Linked DNA regions of Desulfomonile tiedjei DSM 6799. The protein of the gene in region 2 interacts with the protein of the main gene of each other region in a pairwise test. Links are inferred from orthologs where the notes say so. Each region holds a gene or a part of one and is shown on either strand. Other genes may lie near its edges.

Region 1 (7,504 bases), 2.2 Mb from region 2 along the record:
GAGCCCGTACGGAATACGTTGAAAAGCGTTTGTCGAGCGTCGCGGAGTACCACAATAACGGGTACCTGTTCATGGTGCACAAGGTCGAGATTGTATTCCATGCTCCCGCAAAACTGGGGGATTCCCTGGTCGTACGGACCTGGATTGAAAGCACGACGCGGTTCAGAATTGTTGTCAAACAGATAATAACCCGTCAAGGCGAGCCTCGGGATTATCTTATTACAGCAACGGTTACTCTGGTGGCCGTCAGTCCGGAAGGGGAACTGAAACAGATTCCTTCGGAATTCCATTCGCTTTAAAGGTGTAACCCAATTGCAGGACATCAACACGATACCTCGACGATCAAGCTGCGCATCAGTTGTATTGACGCTTTTTCTGGTCTTGTTTACCTCTCAGGCGACATTCGCCGATCGCACAGACAGTCTGATCGATCAAGCACTCAGAATTTCCGGTATATCAGGTCAGCTCGACGCCTTGCCGAAATCTGTCTTGGCCTCGGTTCCCTCCGATGTGTTTCCGGACTCCAGATCGAGGAACGAAACCGAAGCGTTGCTTAAGAAGAATTCCGCCCAAGATACCCTGCTGAAAATCTTGCGCTCTTCTATCCGAGATGAGTTGAAACAGGAATATCTCGGAAAAGTAGTAGAATTTTATGAATCGTCTCTGGGAAAAAAAGTTGCACGCGCCCAGGAAAACGCTCTGGATCCCGCTCTGCTGAAGAATATTCGAGAAAGCCGAAAGATGGCTGCATCACAGGATGACGAACGTTTAGAGCTTATGAGAAGAATCGTTGTGGCAGAAGATGTTTATGGCAACAATCAAGTTCTCGTAAAAAGTGTCATTAAAGGACTGCTCTCCGGATCGGACCCTGAAAATGCAGCAAACGACGACCGATTACACGAAAAAATCGGTATGGTGGAAAAAGGGCTCGGCTTTGAAAAGAGCAGAATAGGGGAAACGGCAATCACAACCATCGCCTACACATTCAGGCACTTGAGCGACAAGGAATTGGAAAATCTGGCAGTATTCCGCGAATCCGAACCGGATCGGTGGTTCAGGTCGAGAATAATCAACGGCCTGCAAATCGCAACGTACGAATTGGCACGAACCCTTGGGCAGGCATTGTCGGACCTAAAGCGTCCTCCTGCTGATGAAAAGGAAGAAAAATCGACACGTCGTAAACGCGGGTGGAGTCGCGAGGAGTGATGACGCGAGCAACGTTTCTCATAATCATCCTCTCGATAGTGCTTTCGGGAACTGCATCCGGGCAAGACGGTTTTTCGAAATATGCCGATCCGGCGGGGAGATTCACGTTCGATTACCCGACATCCATGACCCTGAAAACTGCCGGAGAGAACGAGATCAAGATCTTTCACCCAGGAGCCACCTTAAGAATAAGCGTTTTCATCCAGGAGCGCCAAAAGAAAGGTCCTGTTACGGCAGAAACGATTGCAGACCTCTTCCGAAAGCTGAAACAGGAGATGAAGAATAGCTCGGTTCTCGAAGAGGGTAAAATTAAGGGACTTGACGGAACTCAAGGCTACACTATTTTTCTTTATAAAGATCATCGCGGTCTACAGCTTGTCCAGCTTGTACAGTATTACATTGCTGAGGAACGAGTGCTCCAGATGGTGATTTCGGATCGAACCGAGGGATTCAAGAACCTGGAAAAAGTAATACGGAAAATCCATAATTCCCTTAAGATCCTTAAACCATCTTTAAAATGAAGAACGTCATATGTTCGCATTTAAGTAGTAGTGTTGGAGGAACTTTCTTTGTAGAAGAGGTTTCCCAAGCTCTTCCAAGAAATTTTCAACATTTCGGCTGCATCGTTAGTTTGCGAAGCAAACAAGGATGTAGCCAAATATTGAAAGTTCTTGGGATGGGGTTCGGGGAAACACTTCTTACAAGAAGGGTTTCCCCGATATTACTGCCTTGAATACGAAGTTGAGGAACAGATACATGCGGCCGTTTCAGATATATTCCGATTACGTACCCAAGGGCGATCAACCTCAAGCCATAGATGCTTTAGCGACTGGTGTGGAGAACGGGTTGAAGCATCAGGTTTTGTTGGGTGTGACTGGCTCGGGGAAGACGTATACCATGGCCAATGTCATTGAAAGAGTGCAAAAACCCACGCTCGTGCTTGCCCCGAACAAGACGCTGGCTGCTCAATTATTCGCCGAATTCAAAGGATTATTCCCTGAGAATGCGGTAGAGTACTTTGTATCCTATTATGACTATTACCAGCCGGAAGCCTATATACCGCAGTCTGACACGTACATTGAAAAAGACTCAAGCATCAACGAAACGATAGACAAAATGAGACATTCTGCGACAAGATCTCTTCTGGAACGGCAGGATGTCATAATCGTAGCGTCGGTTTCGTGTATTTATGGTCTCGGATCTCCGGAATCGTATCAAAACATGCTCGTGCACCTCATTGATAAAGAGGACGCCGATAGGGATTCAGTGTTACGGAAGCTCGTGGAAATCCAGTACGAGAGGAATGACATAGACTTCCACCGGGGAACCTTTCGAGTCCGAGGCGATGTTGTTGAAGTATTTCCTGCTTACGAAGAATCGGTTGCGCTCCGGATAGAATTCTTTGGCGATACAGTCGAGTCACTCTATGAGATTGACCCACTCAGGGGAAAAGTGATTCGCTCGCTCGAAAAGGTTGCGATTTATCCGGCAAGCCATTACGTGACGGAAAGATCCAGACTGCTTTCGTCTGTAAATGCCATTCTTGAGGAAATGAAAGAGCGGGTGGAGTTCTTTCGCGACCAGAATCGTTTCATAGAGGCTCAGCGCATAGAGGAAAGAACCAAATTCGATGTGGAGATGCTCAGGGAAATGGGCTACTGCAGCGGTATCGAGAACTATTCCCGATATCTCACCGGCCGCAATGCTGGCGAGCCTCCGCCTACGCTCCTGGAATATTTTCCCAAAGATTCCCTGTTTATGATCGATGAATCCCATGTCAGCATACCTCAATTGGGCGGCATGTTCAGAGGAGATCGAGCCAGAAAACAGAACCTGGTCGATTATGGATTTCGGCTTCCCAGTGCGCTGGATAATCGGCCGTTGCAGTTTGAAGAGTTTGAATCTCACGTGAATCAAGCCATTTACGTCTCGGCAACTCCCGGCCCATATGAACTGGAGAGGAGCAAAGACCGGGTAATAGAGCAGATCATTCGTCCCACCGGCCTGACCGACCCGATGATTGAACTGCGGCCCGCTTCCAATCAGGTGGACGATCTTTTAGGTGAAATCCGCAAACGTATCGATCAGGGTCATAGAGTGCTGGTCACCACGCTCACAAAGAAGATGGCGGAAGACCTTACCGAATACTATGCAGGCCTGGGAATTCGGGTGAAGTACCTGCATTCTGAAATCCACACCATAGAACGCATGGAAATCATTCGCGATCTGCGCTTGGGGAAATTCGACGTGCTGGTGGGAATCAATCTTCTGCGAGAAGGTCTGGATATTCCTGAAGTGGCTCTCGTTGCTATTCTGGATGCAGACAAGGAAGGGTTCTTGCGGTCGGAGCGTTCGCTGATCCAGACTTCCGGTAGGGCTGCTCGTAATGTGGAAGGCACGGTGATTCTGTATGCAGACCACATGACTGAATCCATCCGCAAGTCTACGGAGGAGACCACGCGAAGACGGCGTCTCCAGCAGGAATACAATGTCGAAAACGACATAACGCCGGAAACGGTTCGTAAGAACATCACCGACATCCTCTCTTCTCTCGCGGAACAGGATTACGTCACGGTGGAAGTTGAGAAGAAACCCGATCTACCCGACGTGGCTCCGGACGAGATTCCCGGTCTGATCAAACAACTGACGGATCGGATGTTCGCTGCAGCTCGGGACCTGGAGTTTGAGAAGGCTGCCGAATTACGGGATCAGATTCGTGCGCTGGAACAGCATCAGCTCACTTTTGGAGCAGCATTCGGAAAGCAGCGTCCTGAGAAGCGTCAGCCGCGGGAAAGAATTTTGCATTGATGGCAATGGTCGTAATCGCCTCACGGCTGCTTGAATGGTCATTTGCGACAATCAAGCTGGCAGCCAACGTTCCCCTTTTCTAAATTGGGATCCGGGTTGGTTTCAGGGATTTAGACCAAAATCCCTGGTTCTTCCTCTTGTAAAGTGGATAAAAAGCAACAGCCATGTAACCATCTAGTCATAACCTGGCACGCCCTGGAAGGGCGCCCCGATTGTAGCCACGGGTGTCAGAAAGCGTCTCAAAACCTGCGCACTGCGGCGAATCACGCAAGCCGGACGGGAGGACCTGCTTCTGGGAAAAAAGCAGTCCCGTCAAGTGAAGATCAGGCGAGGTTCGATCCGAGTGTACTGTCCGTTATAAGGTCATGGTCTCCCTCCGGCTGCTTACGTGAATGCCACCTCGCCGGATACCCAATGGTGGTAGAGCTTCCTGAGATTTATGGTCGTGCAAATAAGGTCCCACTGGGCCTTTACGTTGTCGATTCCGGCCACGGTCCATCGCCGAAAGCTTAATGCGCTCTTGATCCAGGCAAACGGTGGCTCGATAATCTTCTTTCGAGTCTTCAGGCGCTCTTTGTTCTCTGGTTTTTCCCTCTTGCTGCGGTGTCGTTCTAGGGCCGCCTCGTAAACGCTGAGGTCTATGAGGCGTCCGTTCTTGCTCTTGGAGCATTTCCAGCGATTGGGACACGTTAGAAAATCCTTGCAGTGATACCTGCGAACCTCATTGTGGTTCTTGCCGTTAATTTTCCGCTGATGAAAAGGCAACAAGCGCCCTTCAGGGCATATGAAGCAATCACGCTCCTGATCAAAGACGAACCGGGATCGGTGATAGAGATCCTCATCCGCACCTCTCTCGGAAACAATTTCCCCTGACGATTTCCCGATAAGAATGCCGTATTCTCGCTCATGGGCCAGACCTATCTGCCCTGAGGAAAAATATCCCCCGTCCGCCACATTTTCCTCTGCCACAGCGCCCAGATTCTCTTTCACCTTGTCGAGCATGGGGACCAATTGCCCGTTGTCGGCCCCATCCGTGACCACATCTGCGGCCACGATAAGGCCGCTCTTTTGGTCGGCAACCGCCTGAGCGTTGTACGACAAGTCTTTGGTCCGGCGATTCTTCATAAAGCGAGCTTCCGGTTCCGAAGGGTGAACTGACTTCTTGTCCGATTCATCCAACTCCTTCAGAGCCTCTTGTATCCGCTGTTTCCGTTTCAATCCGTCTTGCATGGACTGCGGAAGGCGATACTCACCGGTCTCTTCCCGCTCGGCTCTCTCTATCTCAGTCATCGCATCGGCAATCGTGCGGTCCAATCTCTCCGAAACACTTTCCAGAAACCTCTCCAGGTGCTCACGACCCCGAGCCTTGTCGTTGGATGAGACGGCTTGGATCTTGGTCCCGTCCACGGCATGAAGAGCTAGACCGATCAGATCGGCCTTCAGAGCAACACGAATCGACTGTCTGAACAGATGCCTCAATGATTTCTTGTTCGCCTTGAAGAATCGCCATAAGGAATTATGATCCGGAGCATTCATCCCCGTCAGCCAAATCAGCCCCATATTCTCAAGGCAACCCTTTTCAAGCTTACGGGTACTCCTGATCCGATTGAAGTATCCGAAAAGCCACACCTTCAACAGAAGATCTGGCGCATACGGAGGACGTCCTGTATCGCTGTCGGGAACCTCGATTCCCAACTCGGACAGATCCAAGGAATCCACGAAATCTCGGATAAAGCGCGCCGGGTGATCCTTAGCCACCCAGTCTTCCACTGACGGCGGAAACATCAAGATCTGTTCGTAATCGGCCCGGATCTGTTTGCCCATGACAGCCTCGTGGTTGTTGAATTCCTCTCCTTTCTAGTACATCTCTTGGCAAATCGCGAGCCCAAAATGGAGTTTTGAGACAGTTTCGTCAACCCGTGGACAGCGCCATGTCCATAAGCATGGTTCAAAGACCCTGAAAGGGTCGACCAACAGGCAATGATTCCCAAATGTTATTGGTTGACCCCTTTCAGGGTCCTGAAGACATAGGACTTGCCGTATCGCTTCCGTGGGTTTGCACCCACGGCTACTGTTGGGAAGACCCTTCGGGGCTGAAGAAACCTCCTCTCATGCGTAACTGAATGGTTGCATAGTCTCTTCTATAGCTGTTGACATAATTCCTGACGTTTTGAACACCCCTATCCTTCATAGGGAACGGTGGGGCCTGGCGTCCCTGCCGGGCCTAACTAGTCGATTTGTTGTGTAAAAATGTGCCGGCACGGAGGCACGGCACCCACCGATTTTCGAGAAGCGCTTTTCGCAATCGGGCAAGAATTCTGACATTTGCTATAACATATTCATTACGGTTCTACTTTCAGCCGCATCGCTCTGTTGAAGAAGCGTGCGGCTGTTTCCGTTTGAACCCCCTTCGAGCGCGAGCACAGTTATACGGACTTGCATTCAAGATGTTCTTAACTGAGAGGCGGAAGCACGGACCTGACCTGCGAAGCTAGGTCAGTGGTAAGCATCTTGAACGCAAAATGGTATTAATCCAGCGATTGCTTTCTTGTGATGTGAGCCTTCTTGCTCTGAGCATCAATGGAGACAGAAATATTTTTAATGCTGTGCATTCCGAGAAGATTGGTGATGACGCCTGCATTCTTATCAAATACGTGAACTTCCACTTCCCCGAGCGGTAAATTGAAAAGAAATGCATTTTTGACTTTGTATCGCGTCACCATGTGCTCCGAACCATCAGCAGTCTTTACTCGTGCTTTGCCGGCAGATTTCACTTCCGTTTCTTGCTGAATTTGAGTCAGAAGCTCTCGGCTTATCAGGGAAAACGTTGCACCGGTATCAAGAAGAAACCTGTGCGGCGGACCGTTCTTGCTGAATTTGAGTAGCACGAAAATATGACCGTCGTCCCCTATAGGAACCGCAAGACTGAGCGGCCCTGATGACGACACGGAAAGCTCGTTGGTAATCTTGGCTGCAAGTTTCTTCGTTTTGTCGTCAGGGTGCTTGCTCAGCGCTATTTCGGCATTGCGACGAGCCGCATCTATTTTGTCCAGTCGGAGATATGCCAGGCCTCTGCCTGCATAAGCGTATCCGGAATTTGGATCCAATTCGATGGCTTTGTTGAAATCGCTCAGTGCATTCTCGTATCGGTTGAGGTTAAGGAAAATAATCCCACGATGGGCAAAAGACAACGATCGCAGTGATTGGTTTTCGTGCGAGATCTTTATGGCGCTGGTCATGTCCGAAAGAGCCTGTTGATCGCGTCCTTGCTGGAGATGTAACCGCGCCCTGAGATGGAGAGTCGATGTCAGGGTTTCTGCATCGACCGTGTCCGATTTCACTATCGTGCTCACATCTTTGAAGGCCCTCTCCAGTTCCCCGGAATCATGATATGCACGGGCCCGCGCCAGAATGACCACATGTGCGTTCTTCCCATCAGGCTCCAACAGGTTTAAAGCACTTGAATAGGCCTGAACCGCCTCCTTGAAAT
Region 2 (8,051 bases):
TTGAAACTCGACCTGGAGAACCGACAAGCGATGCGGCCACGCAACTGAGTAGTGTCATAAAGGGGGGATACCGGTTCACCGAGGAATGTCCGAATAGCTGTTGCTGTATGGATGTTGGCACTCGTACAGACAAGGTTTATCCCTTTGATATACCGACAGCGACTGAAGAAGTGAGATCGGGGAAACGCTTCTTAACAAAGTGGAGCATCCCAAATCCTGCTGGTGGAAGCGCTTGGTACGAGACGGTTCGGCACGTCAGTCTTTCAGGTTCTAACACGCGATTCAATTCAAGGAGCGGTCCATGGAAAAGATTTGGCTGAAATCATATGCTCCGGGAGTACCCCCTGAAATCAAGTTTGACGAGATCCCCCTGGGCGAGGCTCTTGCGAAATCTGCCAAGAGGTTCCCGAACAATCCAGCCCTCCTGTTTCAGGGCACCACAATTACCTTCAAGCAGCTCGATGATATGGTTTCTCGTTTCGCTGCAGGGCTCAAAGGCCTGGGAGTGAAACCCGGCGACACCGTTGCCATGCTCCTCCCGAATCTCGTGCAGATGGTGGTCGCAACGTATGGAGCATTTAGAGCAGGAGCTGCAGTGGCATTGAATAATCCGTTGTATACGGATCGAGAGCTGGAGCATCAATACAATGATTCCGGCTCCACTATGCTCGTGTGCCTTGATGTGTTGATGCCGCGGATGATCAATCTCAGGCCGAAGACAAAGATCAAACAGTTGATCTCCTGCCACATCAGGGACTATTTGCCGTTTATAAAGAAGCAGCTCTTTCCCTTCGTGAGGAAAGGTATGCATCTGAATACCCCTGCCGGTCCGGATATTTATGAGTTCACCGATCTTGTCAAGAACAATGCTCCTATAAAGGAGCCTCACAAATCGAAGATGCAGGACACGGCGGCACTGATTTACACTGGAGGCACAACGGGAGTATCCAAAGGAGTGCAACTGACCCACGGTAATCTGTCGTACAATGTGCAGCAATGCCTCGCCTGGTTCCCCGGTTTCGAACAGGGAGGAGAAATAGCAATCGGTTGCCTGCCGTTTTTCCATTCATTCGGTCTCACGACTGCAATGAACATGTCCATCTACAATGGATGGGCTATCGTTTTGATCCCCAAACCCGAGCCACAGTCGATCCTGGAGGGTATCAGCAAGAGCAAAGCCACGTATATGCCTGCAGTGCCGACATTGTACAACGGTATGATCAATTTCCCGGATCTCAAGAAATACGATATTACATCACTAAAGGGATGCTTCTCCGGGGGGGCTCCACTCCCGCTAGAAACTATTAAGAATTTTGAGGCGCTCACGGGTGCGCAGATTTGTGAAGGTTACGGTTTGACCGAGTCTTCTCCTGTCACACATATCAACCCATTCGGCGCCAGAACAAAACCAGGAACCATCGGACTTCCCATTTCCAATACCAACGCCAAGATTGTGGATGTGGACGATTATACGAAAGAAATTACCGAACAGGGCCAGCCGGGAGAATTGTGCCTGAAAGGGCCGCAAATCATGACAGGATACATTAACAGGCCTGATGAAACATCTGCCACATTGAAAGAAGGCTGGCTCCTCACCGGCGACATCGCTATTTGCGATGAAGATGGTTTTTACAGCATTGTGGATCGAAAAAAGGATATGATCATCTCAGGGGGATTCAATATCTATCCTCGTGACGTGGACGAAGTCCTATTCACGCATCCCAAGGTCATGGAAGCATGCGTCATCGGCGTACCGGATGCCTATTCGGGAGAACGCATCAAAGCGTTCGTCGTGCTGAAGCCTGGTGAAAATGCGACACCGGAAGAAATTATCGAATTCTGCAAGAAGAATCTGGTGAAGTACAAAGTGCCCAAGTATGTCGAGTTCGTGGAAGAACTCCCCAAGAGTGCGGTAGGAAAGATTCTGCGAAAAGAGTTGCGACGCCTCGATCAGGCAAAATCTGCCAAATCATCATAAAGAATCGGGAGACCTTCTCATCGCAGAGAAGGTCTCCTGACTTCCGGTATCCTTCTCTGAACAGCTTCGCTCGTTAATTCCCGCAGAGCATCCGCTGCTATCCATCGAGCCGCTTTGGAATCCATGTTCCGGATTCGTTCCGCGCATTCTATGGCTGCCCGGTTCAAAACCACATTACGTTTTCCGATTTGCCTGAGTGCCCAGTTTACCGCTTTTCTTACGAAGTTCCTCTCGTCTGAAGATTCCCGTTTTATGATGGAAAAGAATCGCACGAAACGTTCATCCGGCTCTTTGTTCTCATGTACGGCCAAAGTCGCCATAAGAACGAATCCGGCTCTTTTCACCAATTCTTCCTGCTGTCTGCTCCATTCCAGAGCCTTGTCCCAGGCAAACGGAGTCTTGCGGAAAAAATTGTTGCAGCACTGATCGCAGACATCCCAGGAATCCAAATCTCTCACCCAGGAATCCATCTGCTCTTCAGTAAGCTCCGAGGGGACTGCAATCATAGAAGCGAGTATGCGTGCCTCATGAATGCCTGAATCCCATAACAAAATCGCCAACTGATGATTTCTTCTGACTTCACGAGCGATCTTTCGCAGGCGGGGAATGGAGATTCCGTATGTTTTCTCAGGACTGATACCGTAACGAGCCATTCCCAGGACTGCCTCCGGATTTCGGCATGACTCGAATGTCGCAAGAATCCATTCCATGAGCTCTTTGTTGCTGCGGTTTGGTAGTGATTTCTTCAAAATTTGCCTCAGTTCAGTCGCGAGGCTGATTTTCGGACGCCGGGTTTGGCGGCCTTGCGACGTTCCCGAGTGGGAGTCGTATTGTTCTGATGGCTAAGCACAACAGTTGCCACCTGTTCCGTATCAATGGAAAAAGGTTGATATCCTTTGTCGTTTTCCAGGACCTCTTTTAAGTAAAGCCCGGTATACGATCCGGGCGTCGCAGAGACTTGCTCGGGAGTCCCCTGAGCTATGATGGTGCCTCCTTCGTCTCCGCCTTCAGGTCCCAGATCGATGATGTGATCCGCAACTTTGATGACATCCATATTGTGCTCGATAACAACGACGGTGTTGCCGGCATCCACAAGGCTCATGAGAACATCCAGAAGCTTCCGCACGTCTGCGAAGTGCAAACCTGTAGTGGGTTCGTCGAGTATATACAGCGTTCTGCCTGTACTTCGTTTCGAAAGTTCACGGGAAAGCTTTATGCGCTGTGCCTCTCCTCCGGAGAGAGTCGTCGCGGCCTGACCGAGCTTGATATATCCGAGTCCTACTGCCTGAATTGTTTGTAATTTGTTGAACACGGAAGGAATATTGGCCATGAATTCTGCAGCCTGATTCACCGTCATATCCAATACTTCGGATATATTTTTGCCCTTGTAGCGAATGTCGAGCGTCTCTCGGTTGTATCGTTTCCCTTTACAGACCTCACATTTTACGTACACGTCCGGAAGAAAATGCATTTCTATCTTGATGATGCCATCACCTCTGCACGCTTCACACCTTCCACCTTTCACGTTGAAACTGTAGCGGCCCGGCTTGTAACCACGGACCTTGGATTCCGGTAGATTTGCGAATAACTCTCTGATGAAGGTAAACACGCCGGTATACGTGGCCGGATTCGATCGAGGAGTGCGACCGATGGGGCTCTGGTCTATATCTATTACTTTGTCCACCAGGGACATTCCTTCAATGGAATCGATCTCTCCGGCTTTATCTTTGCTCTTATAGAGTCGTTGTGCCAGTGCTCGGTAGAGAATATCCATGACCAGCGTGCTTTTTCCAGATCCCGAGACCCCGGTTATGCAATTAAACACACCTAAAGGAATCGCCACTTCAATATTCTTGAGATTATTTGCACGTGCACCTCGAATCGTAATCTTCTTTTTCCCTTTGGAACGTCTCTTCTTTGGTACCGGGATAAACTCGCGGCCAGAAAGGTACTTTCCCGTGAGCGAATCTTCGCTCTTGAGAATATCAGCCGGTTTCCCGGAGAAGACAATTTCACCTCCCATGCGACCCGCACCGGGCCCCATATCGATTACATGATCGGCATTCAGGATTGTCTCGGGGTCGTGCTCAACGACAAGAACGGAATTGCCCTGATCCCGTAAGTCCATTAACGTGGAGAGCAACCGACGGTTGTCACGCTGGTGCAATCCTATGCTCGGTTCGTCGAGGATATAGAGCACACCTACCAGAGACGATCCTACCTGCGTGGCCAATCGTATACGCTGCGATTCCCCCCCGGACAAAGTGGCCGAGGACCTGTCCAGAGTAAGATATCCCAGGCCCACTTTCTCCAGAAAACCGAGGCGGTCCCTTATTTCCTTAATGATACGTCTTCCGATTTCAGTTCGGCGGGCATCCAGCTTGAGATTTTCGACAAAACGAACAGTCTCCCTCACGGAGAGAGCAGTCAACTTGTGGATCGGCATATCTTCTATGAGTACGAACCGGGCCTCTTTCTTGAGCCTGGCCCCTTCGCAGGTCGGACAGGGAATGGAGCTCATGAATCGAGTGAATTCCTCGTCCAGCTCGTCTCTTTCGGATTCACGATATCGTCGTTCCAGGTTCGGTAAGACTCCCTCGAAACTCTTGCGAAAATAGTGTTTCCGGCCGTCACGTTCATAGGAGAAATCGATCTCTTCGTGTCCGGATCCGTGGAGAATGACTCCCTGCACTTTTTCGGAAAGCTTGCGGAACGGTGTATCCGAATTAAAACCATAGTGCTGTGCCAGAGCTTCAATCATCTGATAAAAGAAGATGGAGCCCCGTTTTTCCCAGGGTGCGATTGCCCCTTTTTTCAGAGAAAGATCCGGATCGGGAATCACAAGGTCAGGATCGAATCGTATCTTTACGCCGAGCCCCCCGCAGGTCTCACATGCGCCAAAAGGGTTGTTGAACGAAAACAGACGAGGTGACATTTCTCCCAGAGACACCCCGTGCTCCGGACAGGCGAACTTCTCACTGAACAGATGAACAGGTCCCCCCAACTCTTCGACCATGACGATGCCTTGACCGAGCTTCACAGCTTGTTCCATGGAATCAGTGAGGCGTTTCTCCACACCTTCTTTGATTACTAGCCGATCTACCACCACCTCAATAGAATGTTTCTTATTCTTCTCCAGTTGTATCTCATCCGAAAGACCCCGGAGTTGCCCGTCAATTTTCACCCTCGCATAGCCTTCCCGCTGCAGGTGCTGTAATTCCTTTTGATACTCTCCCTTCCTGCCGGTAACTATGGGAGCCAACAAATGCACTCGAGTCCCCGAGGGAAAACCGAGAACCTGATCGACCATCTGTTGGACTGTCATTGAACTGATGGGCCGTCCGCATTCCCAGCAATGAGGAACTCCGATTCGTGCGTACAAAAGACGCAGATAATCGTAGATTTCAGTGACCGTACCTACTGTAGAGCGAGGATTCTTGGAAGTAGTCTTCTGCTCGATGCTTATTGCAGGGGAGAGTCCTTCTATTAGATCGACGTCAGGCTTATCCATCATCTCCAGAAATTGCCTTGCGTATGCAGATAACGACTCCACATAGCGCCTTTGACCTTCTGCATAGATGGTGTCAAAAGCGAGAGTGGATTTTCCTGAGCCGGAAAGACCTGTTATTACGACGAGCTTGTCGCGAGGAATGTTAATATCGATATTCTTGAGGTTATGCTCCCGCGCACCCTTGATGATAATTTCTTTTGCTCCCACGATAAACCGAGTTCCCTGATCCGAGTCGATTCAACCCGAAAAATTGGGGCGAACACGCGTCCGCCGCTGTTTTTTCGTGCAACATTGCCGGCCTGTCGATTAATCGGGGGACATCCAATTTCCCCCGAAAGGCCTGGTAAGAATTAACAGCATGTGGCGGCTGGTGTAAAGGGGAGGGCCTCGGAACGCGCCGGAAACGGTCTTTCCCAGTGCTGAACTAACATTTTTACTATTTCTTCGGGAAGATGCACGAAAACTATAAACTATTGCTTGACTAACCCAGGGGGGCGTGTTATTTCGCCAGTGTTTCCGAGAGTCAGGCACGTCGGACCTCTCTCGGGTGTCTCACCTTTCCGCTAGGAGGTATGGTTATGTTGTTTTCTTTTTCCAATCCGGCCGATGGAGTCTCCGAACCTCCCGGTGACTTCAAAAGCAATTACCGCCACCTCAAACAAATCATTAACAAGGCCCTTAAAGAGGGGACGCCACTGGAGGAACTGAATCTTATCCCCAAAAACCGCTCCGGTAAACCGCAACGCCAACTATCGAGAGACGATCTTCTCAAACTTCTCCACGTGATCAGGAGAATCAAGACCAAGTATCAGAGGCTGTTGCAATCACCCGTGCCCAAGGAACTGGAACGAGATATCCTGGTAAAAGATCCTGCAGCGCGGCTTCCATGGGAAGAAGAAGCACTGGAAAAGATCGAGCAGTGGCGAAAAGACCTGAAATCGGTACAGGCTCAGGTCAGGAAAGAACTGAATGATCACCTCACTAGTCAGTTCTTCCGGGACATTTAAGACGAGGCCTTCCTTTTTCCGCTAGGCCGGATACAGGTCAAAGAGCTTTCCCCATTTGCTGGTCTTCTTGAAGGCCTCCATTTGGGGTTTTGCTTTTAGAGGCCAGTAAACGAAATCGTGATAGAAAAAAGATCCGAACACGAAAGCGTATACGAGCGGGGTCCTGAAGAACAGCTTCTGCACGGATCTGAGCGGTCCGAACCAGATGAATCTGCCTACCAGCGAAGCGGCATTATTCCCAACTGTAAAACCCCAACTTTCTTGTGAAATGTCCGTTCCGACGATCTCGATATCCCTGAGGTCTCCCTGTCCCAGGCCCGATTCGTGGGCAATCCGGATGAAATTCAGATCTAACGGATTGAACCCCATCAGCTTCGCTGCCACAGCGTCGATAGCTGTACAGTCGCCTGCTGCGAGCATCAGATCCTTTTCCACCGGAATCATAGTCCGGGGGCCCGGGCCGTTTCCGCAAATCGTTCCATCCATGACAGTGAAGATCCCGGCGTGAATCTCTTTCTGAATTGCCAGCAGATCGTTCAGCGTTTCGTGAATGACTGAGTGGGTATAATGTCTCCGGGTGGTGAGCAATCCTCCGAACGCATTCTTCATGGACCCGGTGGTGCCCGTGTAAATGTGGCATTTTACCGTGGGAAGATGCACGATATTCTTGCCTATGAAATATTCCGGAATTGTTATCCCTTCCGGGTAAATATCGTCGAGCACCCGCATTTTTGCTTTGGGAATGTACCGAATCCAGCGCATATCTTCCTTACGGAAATTATAGAGTACCGGTATGTTGTACTTCTTGAAGATCGGAACGTACTTATTGAGCTGTTCCCCTTTGAATGCATCTGTCACCACCGTCTCGTTCTGAACGCAGACAATATCGTTGTATCCGGCATCTTTCAGAGTGAGGATCACTCCTTCCAGTTGCCATGGTGTAGTATTTGCCCCGAGAAAGGGAAAGTGCCAGGAAATATTGTCTTTGAGGATTACCGGGGCTGCCGGATCCAGATAATCTCTGAACCTCGCGTTTTCCATGGCTGTTCTGACATCTTCAAGTATTGTCTCAGGCGTTGCTCTTTGCACCGCAACAATCGATTTTTCCATATATTTCCTCGCAGTTTTACCTTTTCAACAAATCCCAGACCCACCCGACGATGTCCGCGGTGTAAAGAGCTCCCTGTGCTCCCGGATAGTTGTCCCAGGAATCCGATGTTCCGCGTCCGGAGATTTGCATGTTCTTGATTTTTTGCATTTTCTCTTCAGCCTTGAGGCGTTCCAGTTCTTCTATTTTGGCTTTCTGGAGCCCGCCTCTAGCTACGAAATCCATGATCTTCTCGACCTCACCCGGATCGAACCACATGCCGTGGCCCTTGCAGGAATCTATGATAATTCCCGAGATACGAGCAAAATTCATTCGATTCATCACATTTCGGCAAACTGGGCACCTCACGTATCGAATTGCCATATCACTCTGGGCGGGAGCGCGTTTGCCTCCATCAATCGAAACCACGACACGTTGCGAGTTCTCTTGCATCATCTCGAAAGTTTC

Evidence for each region.
Region 1: the proteins of uvrA (region 2) and uvrB interact in binary tests that used the Escherichia coli proteins (3 or more experiments, as listed by UniProt). The link is inferred for Desulfomonile tiedjei DSM 6799 from one-to-one orthologs.

Annotation. Positions count from the first base shown.
Region 1 is NC_018025.1:5,119,844-5,127,347, reverse strand. The notes cover bases 1,512-4,488. They hold uvrB (excinuclease ABC subunit UvrB), read left to right. Parts: upstream 1,512-1,962; coding sequence 1,963-4,014; downstream 4,015-4,488. Other genes in these bases: DESTI_RS21890 (IS1182 family transposase), read right to left, coding at 4,399-4,488; DESTI_RS21900 (hypothetical protein), read left to right, coding at 1,512-1,727. Outside these bases: DESTI_RS21910 (YbgC/FadM family acyl-CoA thioesterase), read left to right, coding at 1-299; DESTI_RS21905 (DUF2059 domain-containing protein), read left to right, coding at 313-1,206; more of DESTI_RS21900, read left to right, coding at 1,206-1,511; more of DESTI_RS21890, read right to left, coding at 4,489-5,838; DESTI_RS21885 (tetratricopeptide repeat protein), read right to left, coding at 6,543-7,504. UniProt on the Escherichia coli protein: The UvrABC repair system catalyzes the recognition and processing of DNA lesions. A damage recognition complex composed of 2 UvrA and 2 UvrB subunits scans DNA for abnormalities.
Region 2 is NC_018025.1:2,937,397-2,945,447, forward strand. The notes cover bases 2,536-6,059. They hold uvrA (excinuclease ABC subunit UvrA), read right to left. Parts: upstream 5,697-6,059; coding sequence 2,736-5,696; downstream 2,536-2,735. Other genes in these bases: DESTI_RS12370 (DNA alkylation repair protein), read right to left, coding at 2,536-2,727. In the rest of the region: DESTI_RS12365 (long-chain-fatty-acid--CoA ligase), read left to right, coding at 302-1,978; more of DESTI_RS12370, read right to left, coding at 1,996-2,535; DESTI_RS12380 (hypothetical protein), read left to right, coding at 6,068-6,496; DESTI_RS12385 (DUF362 domain-containing protein), read right to left, coding at 6,518-7,606; DESTI_RS12390 (zinc ribbon domain-containing protein), read right to left, coding at 7,623-8,051. UniProt on the Escherichia coli protein: The UvrABC repair system catalyzes the recognition and processing of DNA lesions. UvrA is an ATPase and a DNA-binding protein. A damage recognition complex composed of 2 UvrA and 2 UvrB subunits scans DNA for abnormalities.